Regions from separate parts of the Candidatus Villigracilis saccharophilus genome, predicted to be linked through region 1. Evidence: a T-box and tRNA genes for the amino acid it is inferred to sense, from the RefSeq annotation. Region 1 holds a T-box; the other holds one or more tRNA genes.

What was found. The T-box of region 1 lies ahead of pheS (phenylalanine--tRNA ligase subunit alpha). A T-box ahead of a tRNA ligase gene usually reads a tRNA of that ligase, here a tRNA-Phe.
Region 2: it encodes a tRNA-Phe, which carries the amino acid that the T-box ahead of pheS (phenylalanine--tRNA ligase subunit alpha) is inferred to sense. The anticodon was not compared.

What each region holds. Positions count from the first base shown of each region.
Region 1 is NZ_JADJSO010000014.1:47,719-52,145, reverse strand. It holds gene IPL17_RS05680 (hypothetical protein) at 1-3, opposite strand, end outside; gene IPL17_RS05675 (MarC family protein) at 11-652, opposite strand; T-box leader at 1,871-2,114, shown strand; gene pheS (phenylalanine--tRNA ligase subunit alpha) at 2,224-3,282, shown strand; gene IPL17_RS05665 (phenylalanine--tRNA ligase subunit beta) at 3,352-4,427, shown strand, end outside.
Region 2 is NZ_JADJSO010000059.1:45,873-50,299, reverse strand. It holds gene IPL17_RS18760 (hypothetical protein) at 1-185, shown strand, start outside; gene IPL17_RS18755 (hypothetical protein) at 469-1,371, opposite strand; tRNA gene IPL17_RS18750 (tRNA-Phe) at 1,587-1,659, shown strand; tRNA gene IPL17_RS18745 (tRNA-Gly) at 1,685-1,756, shown strand; tRNA gene IPL17_RS18740 (tRNA-Cys) at 1,819-1,889, shown strand; gene IPL17_RS18735 (GAF domain-containing protein) at 2,115-4,427, shown strand, end outside.

The DNA.
Region 1 (4,427 bases):
CATATTCGCCTTATTGTATCTTTAACATATCCTGAACAATGGGCGTCAACCCGCTAAAGAAGAATTCCACCGCAATGACCATGACGATCAGACCCATCAGGCGCAACATCACTTTGTTGCCGTTCTCCCCGATCAGGTGTGTGACCTGTTTCGCGCCCAGCAAAAGGAAATAAGTAAAAACGATGAGCAGAATAATGGCGCCCAGCACAATTCCTGATTCGATGGGCGACTTCGATTCATTCATCAGAAGAATCGAAGTCGTGATCGCGCCAGGGCCACAGATGATGGGAATACCAAGCGGGGTAATGGAAATATCATTGATATATTCATGCGTTGTTTCATCATCAAACTGAGTCCGTGTGAGGCGGGCTTGCAGCATTTCATAACCCATCAGGAAAAATATCACGCCGCCAACAACACGCAAACTATTCGTGGATATGGAAAAGAAACGAAAGATCCACTGTCCCGTCATCGCAAAGGCAAGCAAAATGAACAACGCGGTCAGACTGGCTTTGCGCGCCACACGATGCGACTCCTGAGGAGACAATTTCGCGGTCATGGCTGTGTAGACAGGAATGACACCAATGGGGTTGACCATCGTGAACAAGGAGACAAAACAAAGCAAGGCAAATTCAATAAGCGGGGAAGCCATCATAGAGGGGGGGGGAGAAAAAAACTCCCCGGGTTAGGGGGGGGAAAGGCGGGGGGGGGCCGGAGACCCACCGCCGGGGCCCCTTCGAAAAGGGGGAGGGGAGCCACCGCCCCCCGAGAAAAGGGACCCCCCAAAAAACCCCCACCCCCCCCCCAAAAAAACCCCCCCCCCCCCCCCAACAAAAGGGGCCCCCCCCCACCCCCCCCCCGGGGGGCCGGCGGCGGGGCGGGGGGCCCCGGGAAAACCCACCAACCACCCCCCCCCCAAACCCGAAACCACCCAAGATTAAGGTTTTGGGGGCGGGGGGATTGGGGGGGGGGGCCCGGCGGGGGGGGGTGGCCGTGTCCCGCGGGGGGGAAAAAACAAAAAAAGGGAAAAAAAAAGCCCGCGGGCCCCCGGCCGGGGGCCCCCCCCCCCCCCCCCGCGCCCCCGGCGGGGGGGGGGGGGGGGGGGGGGGGGGGGGGGGGGGGAGGGGGGAGGGGGCCCCCCGGGCAGGCCCCCCGGGCCGGGAACGCGCGAGGGGCCCCGCGGGGGGGGGCGGGGGGGGGCCGGGGGGGGGGGGGGGGGGGGGTTGTTTCCGGGGGGGGGGGGCCCCCGGGGGCAACCGGGGGGGGGGGGGGGGGGGGGGGGGGGGGGGGGGGGCGGGGGCCCCCCCCCGGCCCGCGCCCCCGGGGGGGGCGGCCCGGGGCCCCGCGCGGCCCGCGGCCCGAGGAACGCCCGAACAACTAAAACACCAAAAACCAAAAAACCAACCCAAACCCCCCCCCCCCCCCCCCAAAAACCAAAAGGGTTTTCCAACCCCACCCCCCCCCCCCCCAACCACCAACCACCACATACAAATTTCTTTCCCCATTCCCTCTCCCCCCCCGCCCCCCGGGGCCCTGGGCGGTGGGGGGGGGGCCCCCCCCCCGGGGCCCCCGGGGGGGGGGGGGGGGGGGGGGGGTTCTTTTCCCCCCCCCCCGGGGGCGGGGCCCGGCACCCCGGCCGGGGGGGGGGGCTTGGTTTTTTTTTTTTCCCCCCCCCCCCCCCCCCCCCCCCCCCCCCTTTTGTTTTTGTTTGGGGTTCGTTTACATTACTCCTGAGAAGTTGGTATCAAACAGATTGATCGATTCTACTGCGATTGTCCATAACTTTTGATATTTTAAAGCGCGAAACCTGGACCAAAGACATCCAAGCCTTGACATCCCCTAGATTCCGCAGATAATTACGGCAATTAAACTAAAGGCCGTGACAGAGGAAAGTAGACTGGCAGAAGCCGCCAGAGATGTGCAAAGTAGCCGTTGAGATTGCACTCGACCAAAATCAGTTGAAGTTCCCTCTTGAGCCGTTCAGGTGAACCATTTATCAGTAGTCTGAACCGTATTCTCAACGTTATTCGAGAAGCCGATGAATGTCGGCACAAAGTGAGCCTGAAAAGGCTAATTTGGGTGGTACCGCGAGAATTCTCCCTCTCGTCCCATTATTTGTGGACGGGAGGTTTTTGTTTTTTATTTCAAGGAGTCCGAAGTCCGTGACTTCGGAGTATCCAACGATTGGGGACGTTGGACTCTAGTTCATTTTTTGGAGGCACCATGTTGGATAGATTGAACGAGATCGAAAAAGCCGCGCTGGAGAGTCTTGCATCCATTACGGATCAAGCCGCTCTTGACGCGTGGCGTATTGCGAACGTGGGACGCAGTTCGCCGTTGATGCAGGTTTTTGCCGGGTTTGGGAAACTCTCAAAGGAAGAGCGGCCAGTTGTCGGCGCGGCTGCGAACCGTGTAAAAGCAGCCTTGGAATCCGCTTTGGAAGAAAGAACCCAGGCGGTGAAAAATGCCGCGCTGGCAAAGTCCCTTGAGGAGGAAAAACTGGACGTGACTTTGCCCGGACGCGAAGTCAACATTGGACGCTTGCATCCATCCAATCAACAGTTGCGGCGCGTATTAGCCATCCTGGCAGAGATGGGCTTTCAGGTGTATACCTCGCGCGAGGTTGAAACGGATGAGATGAATTTCCAAATGCTCAACTTCCCGCCGCATCACCCCGCGCGCGAAATGCAGGATTCTTTTTACGTGGAAGCGGAAGGCCGCGAAGACAACCCGATCTTGATGCGCACACATACCTCGCCGGGACAGATCCGCGCAATGCGTGAAGCCTCCGCGATCAACCCGCAGAACCCGCCTCCGATCCGCATCGCTCTGCCGGGGATGTGCTATCGCTATGAGCAGATCACAGCGCGTTCTGAAATTCAGTTCAACCAAGTGGAAGGGCTGGCTGTTGGCGAAGGGATCACGTTCGCTGATTTGAAAGGTACACTCACCGATTTTGCGCGGCGCATGTTCGGACAGGATGCGCGCGTGAGGTTCCGCGCTTCATACTTCCCGTTCACAGAACCATCCGCCGAAGTGGATGTGGAATGTTTTGTCTGTGGCGGAAAGGGCTGCCAGGTCTGCAAGAATTCGGGCTGGCTTGAAATTCTCGGCTGCGGCATGGTACACCCGAACGTGCTTCAGAACGGCGGCTATGACCCCAAACGTTATACAGGCTTCGCCTTCGGCATGGGTCCCGAGCGACAGTTGATGTTGCGAAACAAGATCAACGATATTCGTTATTTCTGGGGCAACGATGTGCGGTTTTTGGAGCAATTCTAAAGTTCTTAACCACAGAGGAAATCCTTTGTGTACCCTTGTGACACTTTATGGTAACTGAAAGGCAAAATTATGAAACTACCAATATCATGGCTAAAAGATTTCATTGACATTGACGGGTTGACCGTCGAAGACATTGCTCGTAAATTAACGCTCGCCGGTCTCGAAGTTGACGAGATCCTATATGCGGGCTTGCCCATGCCAACCTATGGCGCTGGCGAGAAACACGAATTCAAGACCAACGGCATTGGCTGGGACCGCGAAAAACTGGTCGTTGCTGAGATCCGCGAAGTGAAAGCGCATCCCAATGCGGATAAACTCACTCTGCTCGACTTGTTCGATGGTCAACAGGAGCAGGTTGTGTTGACAGGCGCGCCAAACATTTTCCATTTGAAAGGCGCGGGCAAACTTCCCAAGCCGATCAAAGTGGCCTACGCAAAGGAAGGCGCAACCATCTATGATGGTCACGCGGACGGATTGGTACTGACCACGCTCAAACGCGCAAAAATCCGCGGCGTGGATTCCTATTCGATGGTTTGCTCTGAAAAGGAATTGGGGATCACCGAAGAGCATGAAGGCATTATCCTGCTCGATGACGATGCGCCTGTGGGGATGCCTCTTGTGGACTACATCGGTGACGCAGTCTTGGACATTTCCATTCTGCCGAACATGGCGCGTAACGCAAATGTGATCGGCATCGCGCGTGAACTCGCCGCGCTGACGGGCCGCGAACTCAAACAGCCCAAAATTGAATTCCAAACATCCGGCGATCCAGTTGAAGATTCGGTCGCCATTGAAATCACCAACTCCGAGCTTAATCCGCGCTTCGTAGCGGGATTAATTCGTAACGTGGAGATCAAGCCAAGTCCATACCAGATCCAGCGCAGACTTAAACTCGCAGGCGTGCGCTCCATCAACAACATTGTGGACGCGACCAACTACGCCATGATCGAACTCGGCGAGCCTCTGCACGCCTTTGATTATGACATCCTCAAGGAACGCGCCGGTGAAAAGAAGATCAAGATCATCACCCGCGCCGCACAGGAAGGCGAGGAGCTCATCACTCTCGATGGTGTGAAACGCAAACTCACCTCCATGAATGTGCTGGTGTGCGACGAAAAAGGCTCGCTCTCTCTTGCAGGTGTAAT
Region 2 (4,427 bases), on a different contig from region 1:
AAATCAACGCCAAGTGGAGCTTGATGGTAGAGTACGATCTCGTCAAAGTGGATAAAGCAGAGGTGAAGTTCGATAAATTCGTCACCATGCTGCAGGTCAAGTATGGACATACCCGCCAGAAGGCCAAAGAGGAAATTGGCAAACTCTGGGCGGAATATGAATCCAAACACAAAAGTAATACATAACCAAACAAGGAGTAATACAATTGGATACAACCCCAGTAAAAACCAAAGCAAAACGCCCCTCCAAAGGAGTGGCTAAACATAATCGTCTCGTAAAACAGGAAGCCCGAAGAACCAGCATCCCTGGAACTGAAATAAAGAAAAAGAAAAGAATTGTAAAAGCGTCAAAGTAGGAATTTGAATCAATAATCGGAACGTTATGTTCCGATTATTGATTCAGAAAGCAACAGCGTAGTGCTATCTACAAGCTATCCAGATAAGTTGAATCAAAAACCACCAAGTTTCGCTAAGGGTGTGGAGGAAAGTATGGAGCCGCATCCAAATCCCACATCTTTACATTATCAATATTCACAATTGCTGTGTGATCAGGATCTGCAATCAGATGAAAGGCAACAGCCCGAAGGGATGGTTTAAGCGGCGAGGCAGATATACATTTGTTGGAATAATCCAGAGGGGTGTGATTGAGATACACTGCACATCGACCGTCCTGCACAATAAACAAGATATTGATCCGCTCAGGGGGGAATTGATCATATGTACCTGAAATGGATTTCCAATCGTTATTAAAAACCCAGCGAAATATCCATTTTTTATTTTTAGAGAGTTCCAGTGAAAAGTTTTGATCCGCAGTTGGAGAAAATTGAAACCTCATAAAATCATTGGGCTGAGTCTCCCCAAACTTAACTTCAAAACTCAAAACAAAATTCCTGCGATTCAATGTTGGGTTATAAACCATCGAATCCGATCTTTCTTTTCCTTCAGGAAGTCTCAAGATCAGACCACCATCCTGTATATGTGCATAATATGGCCCTACAGCACTTCCTGCAACATCATAGAACCAACCTCGATTCAACAAAGAAAAATCATCTTGAAAATCCGGCCGACGTCCGACCAATGAAACAAGAATAGGGTCTGAAAAATCAGAAACCCACTCGGGGGATATCGTGGTTTCAGGCGTTTGCTGAAAAGGCACCAAGGACGGTATTTGTGTCGGAAGTGAAATTCTTGGCATTATTTCAGGTATCATATCAACAGGCGTGCTTGCAGGCTGGGAAAGTGGAATAACGTCCGCTGCACAAGCCATAATAAATAGTTCAATACTGGTCAAAAAAAATAAAAGCCTGATTGATTTCATTGATATTTTTTCCTGAAATAATCTTTTCAAATAAAAGTTTATCATGTTGTTCATTTTTTCTGCATCGGATTTCTCAGGTCCAAATTTTAATTTGGACGGCCGCCCCAGACATACACCCGGGTGGAAATAAGCCCTTCAATCAAATGTAACAAACTTACCTTAAATTCGCCGTCTCAATTTTTACACCAGGCTAACAGCATCAATTGCTTTCTTGACAATCCCTATAAGTACGTGTAAAATCACGGACGCTTAACGACAAGCTTACTTTCGCCGAGATAGCTCAGTTGGTAGAGCACACGACTGAAAATCGTGGTGTCCCCAGTCCGATCCTGGGTCTCGGCACTCAGGCTGATGGTTAGCCTAAATTGCGGGCGTAGTACAGTGGTAGTACGTCTCCTTGCCAAGGAGAAGGTCGTGGGTTCGAATCCCATCGCCCGCTCAAAACAAAGAGGGTTGCAGGTTGAAACTAATTCAATCCGCAGTCCTCGTTGTAATATATTCGGCGTCGTGGCCAAGTGGTAAGGCAAGGGTCTGCAAAATCCTCATCGCGGGTTCGAATCTCGCCGACGCCTCAAATTAAAATAAACCTTCTTGTTTATAACAGAGGTTTATTTTTTTATTTAACCCACATACCGATGGAATTAGCATAAATCCCTTTTCAGAAAGATGATCGTGGCAATTCGTAATATCAATGATTCAATCATCCCCCCACCCAAAGCCAAAATAAATTGAAACAAATTGGCAAGCCAATTATTTCAAGAATGCTCTATAATTATCAACGGGCAAAAATTCATCCAATGAAAATCCTATATATTGAAGATAGTCCTGTACAAGTTGAAATAATTCAACGCTCCCTGGATTTCAACGGAGCTGAATTTCAATTGAATATTGCTAAAAGCATACAAGAAGCCCACTCTTTGCTGGTAGCAACTGAATATGATGTAATCTTATGCAACCAAAACCTGCCAGATGGCTCCGGGTTGGATCTGATCAAACTGGTTCGCAAGCAGGAAATAAAAACTGCAGTTGTGCTCATTTCTAATCTAGAAAATACACAAAACGCGGTTGCGGCGCTGACGGCCGGCGCGGCGGATTATCTTGTTAAGCAAGGTGATTACCTCCTTAGATTACCGGTCATCCTGCAAAACGCGCAGGCACATACGCAGCTTGAAAAACAAAACTTGGCCCTGCGCGAAAGCGAAAATCGGTATCGCAATATTTTCGAAAACGCAGCCGAAGGAATTTTTCAATCAACGCTTGAAGGCAAGTTCCTCAATGTTAACCCCACCATGGCAAAAATCTTTGGGTACGATTCACCTGAAGATATGATCAACTCGGTCATGAACATCAATGGGCAGATTCATATCAATACCGAGTCTCGGAGAAGATTTATTGATGAGCTAATGTCAAAAGAGTCGGTTGTAAAATTTGAAGCCCAAAATATTCGCAAAGACGGCATGATGATATGGACTTCCACCAATGCCCGCGCTGTAATGAATGAAAATAACGAATTTTTATACTTTGAAGGCTTTTTAACCGACATCACAGATAGAAAACAAGCAGAATTAAACATCGAAGCAAGCGAGAAAAAATATAAGACTCTTATAGAAAGCTTGCCCGGGGTTGTATTTCTTGACGATTTTCAAGACGACAGAAACAGCCGTTACATGAGTCCCCGCATAAAAGATGTTCTTGGCTACACGGTGGAAGAATGGGTCGGGGGAAATAAATTATGGGAAAACAATCTCCACCCTGAAGACCGCGATCGCATCATCGCTGAGGATAAACGCACCAATAAAACCGGTGAACCGTTTCAGGTGGAATATCGCACAAAAAGAAAAGATGGCAGATATGTTTGGATCAAGGAAGATGCATATCTGATCCTCGACCAGGCTGGAAAGCCCAGCTATTGGCATGGGATAATGCTTGATATTACGGCGCAAAAAGAAGCCCAAGAGACGATAAAAGTCAACGAGGGCAGTTATCGGGGTTTATTCAACAGTGTCACTCAGGCAATTTATATTCAAGACAAAGATGGCCGCTTCCTTAATGTAAATGATGGCGTTGTAAAAATGTATGATTATCCACGGGAATATTTTATTGGAAAAACACCGGATTTCTTGAGCGCGCCGGGCAAAAATGATATCAACAAATTGATACAAATTATCGAACGCGCCTTTATGGGAGAAACGCAGGAATTTGAATTTTGGGGAATCCGAAGAAATGGACAGGTATTTCCAAAAATTGTGAACCTGAACAAAGGCACATACTTTGGTCAGGAAGTGGTCATTGCCGTCGCACAGGACATCACTGAACGCAAATTGGCGGAAGAAGTACTTGAACGACAATTAAAAGAACTGACCGTGCTCCACGCGACATCTGTGGCAGGCACACAAAGCAGCACTGAAGACGAGATCATAGAAAAAGTAACGCAAATTACCGCGAGTATATTTCAAGAGGTTTGCGGCATTCTGCTATTGAACGAGCAAGGGGATCATCTAATTCCGCATTTTTCCTGTATCGGGGCAGTGGCGGAAAACTGGCAAAACAGCTACCCGATCACCAAAGGTGTCACGGGCCGGGCTGTCACATTAGGCAGGACAATTCGCATCGGAAATATCACGGAAGAGCCAGAATATATCAAAGTAATGGATGGAATTAAATCAGAGCTATGCGTTCCATTTTGGGTGAACAACCATATTATCGGCGTATTTGACGTTGAAAGCAAAAAACAAAATGCTTTTGATGAAAAAGATGAGAGACTATTGAATACAATTGCCGCCGGGCTGGGGACTGCCATTGAGAAGCTGAGACTATATAAGGCTGAGCAAGATCAAAGTAGGCGTGAAGCGGCGATCCTTAACCTAATCCGCACAGCAGCCTCGTCCCTGGACCTAAACCAAGTATTACAATCCATACTTGGCCAACTCGTTAAAGTAATCCCTTCAGACCTGGGAACGATTCAGTTGTTGGATGGAAATCAGTTGGTAATTTCAGCCGCAATTGGCTTAGAAGCAATTGGTTTTGCAAAACTCGGTCCAATGTTGCTTGCTGATTTTCCCCTCAACGAGATCGTACTTACACAAAACCAGACCGTAAGAATTGAAGAT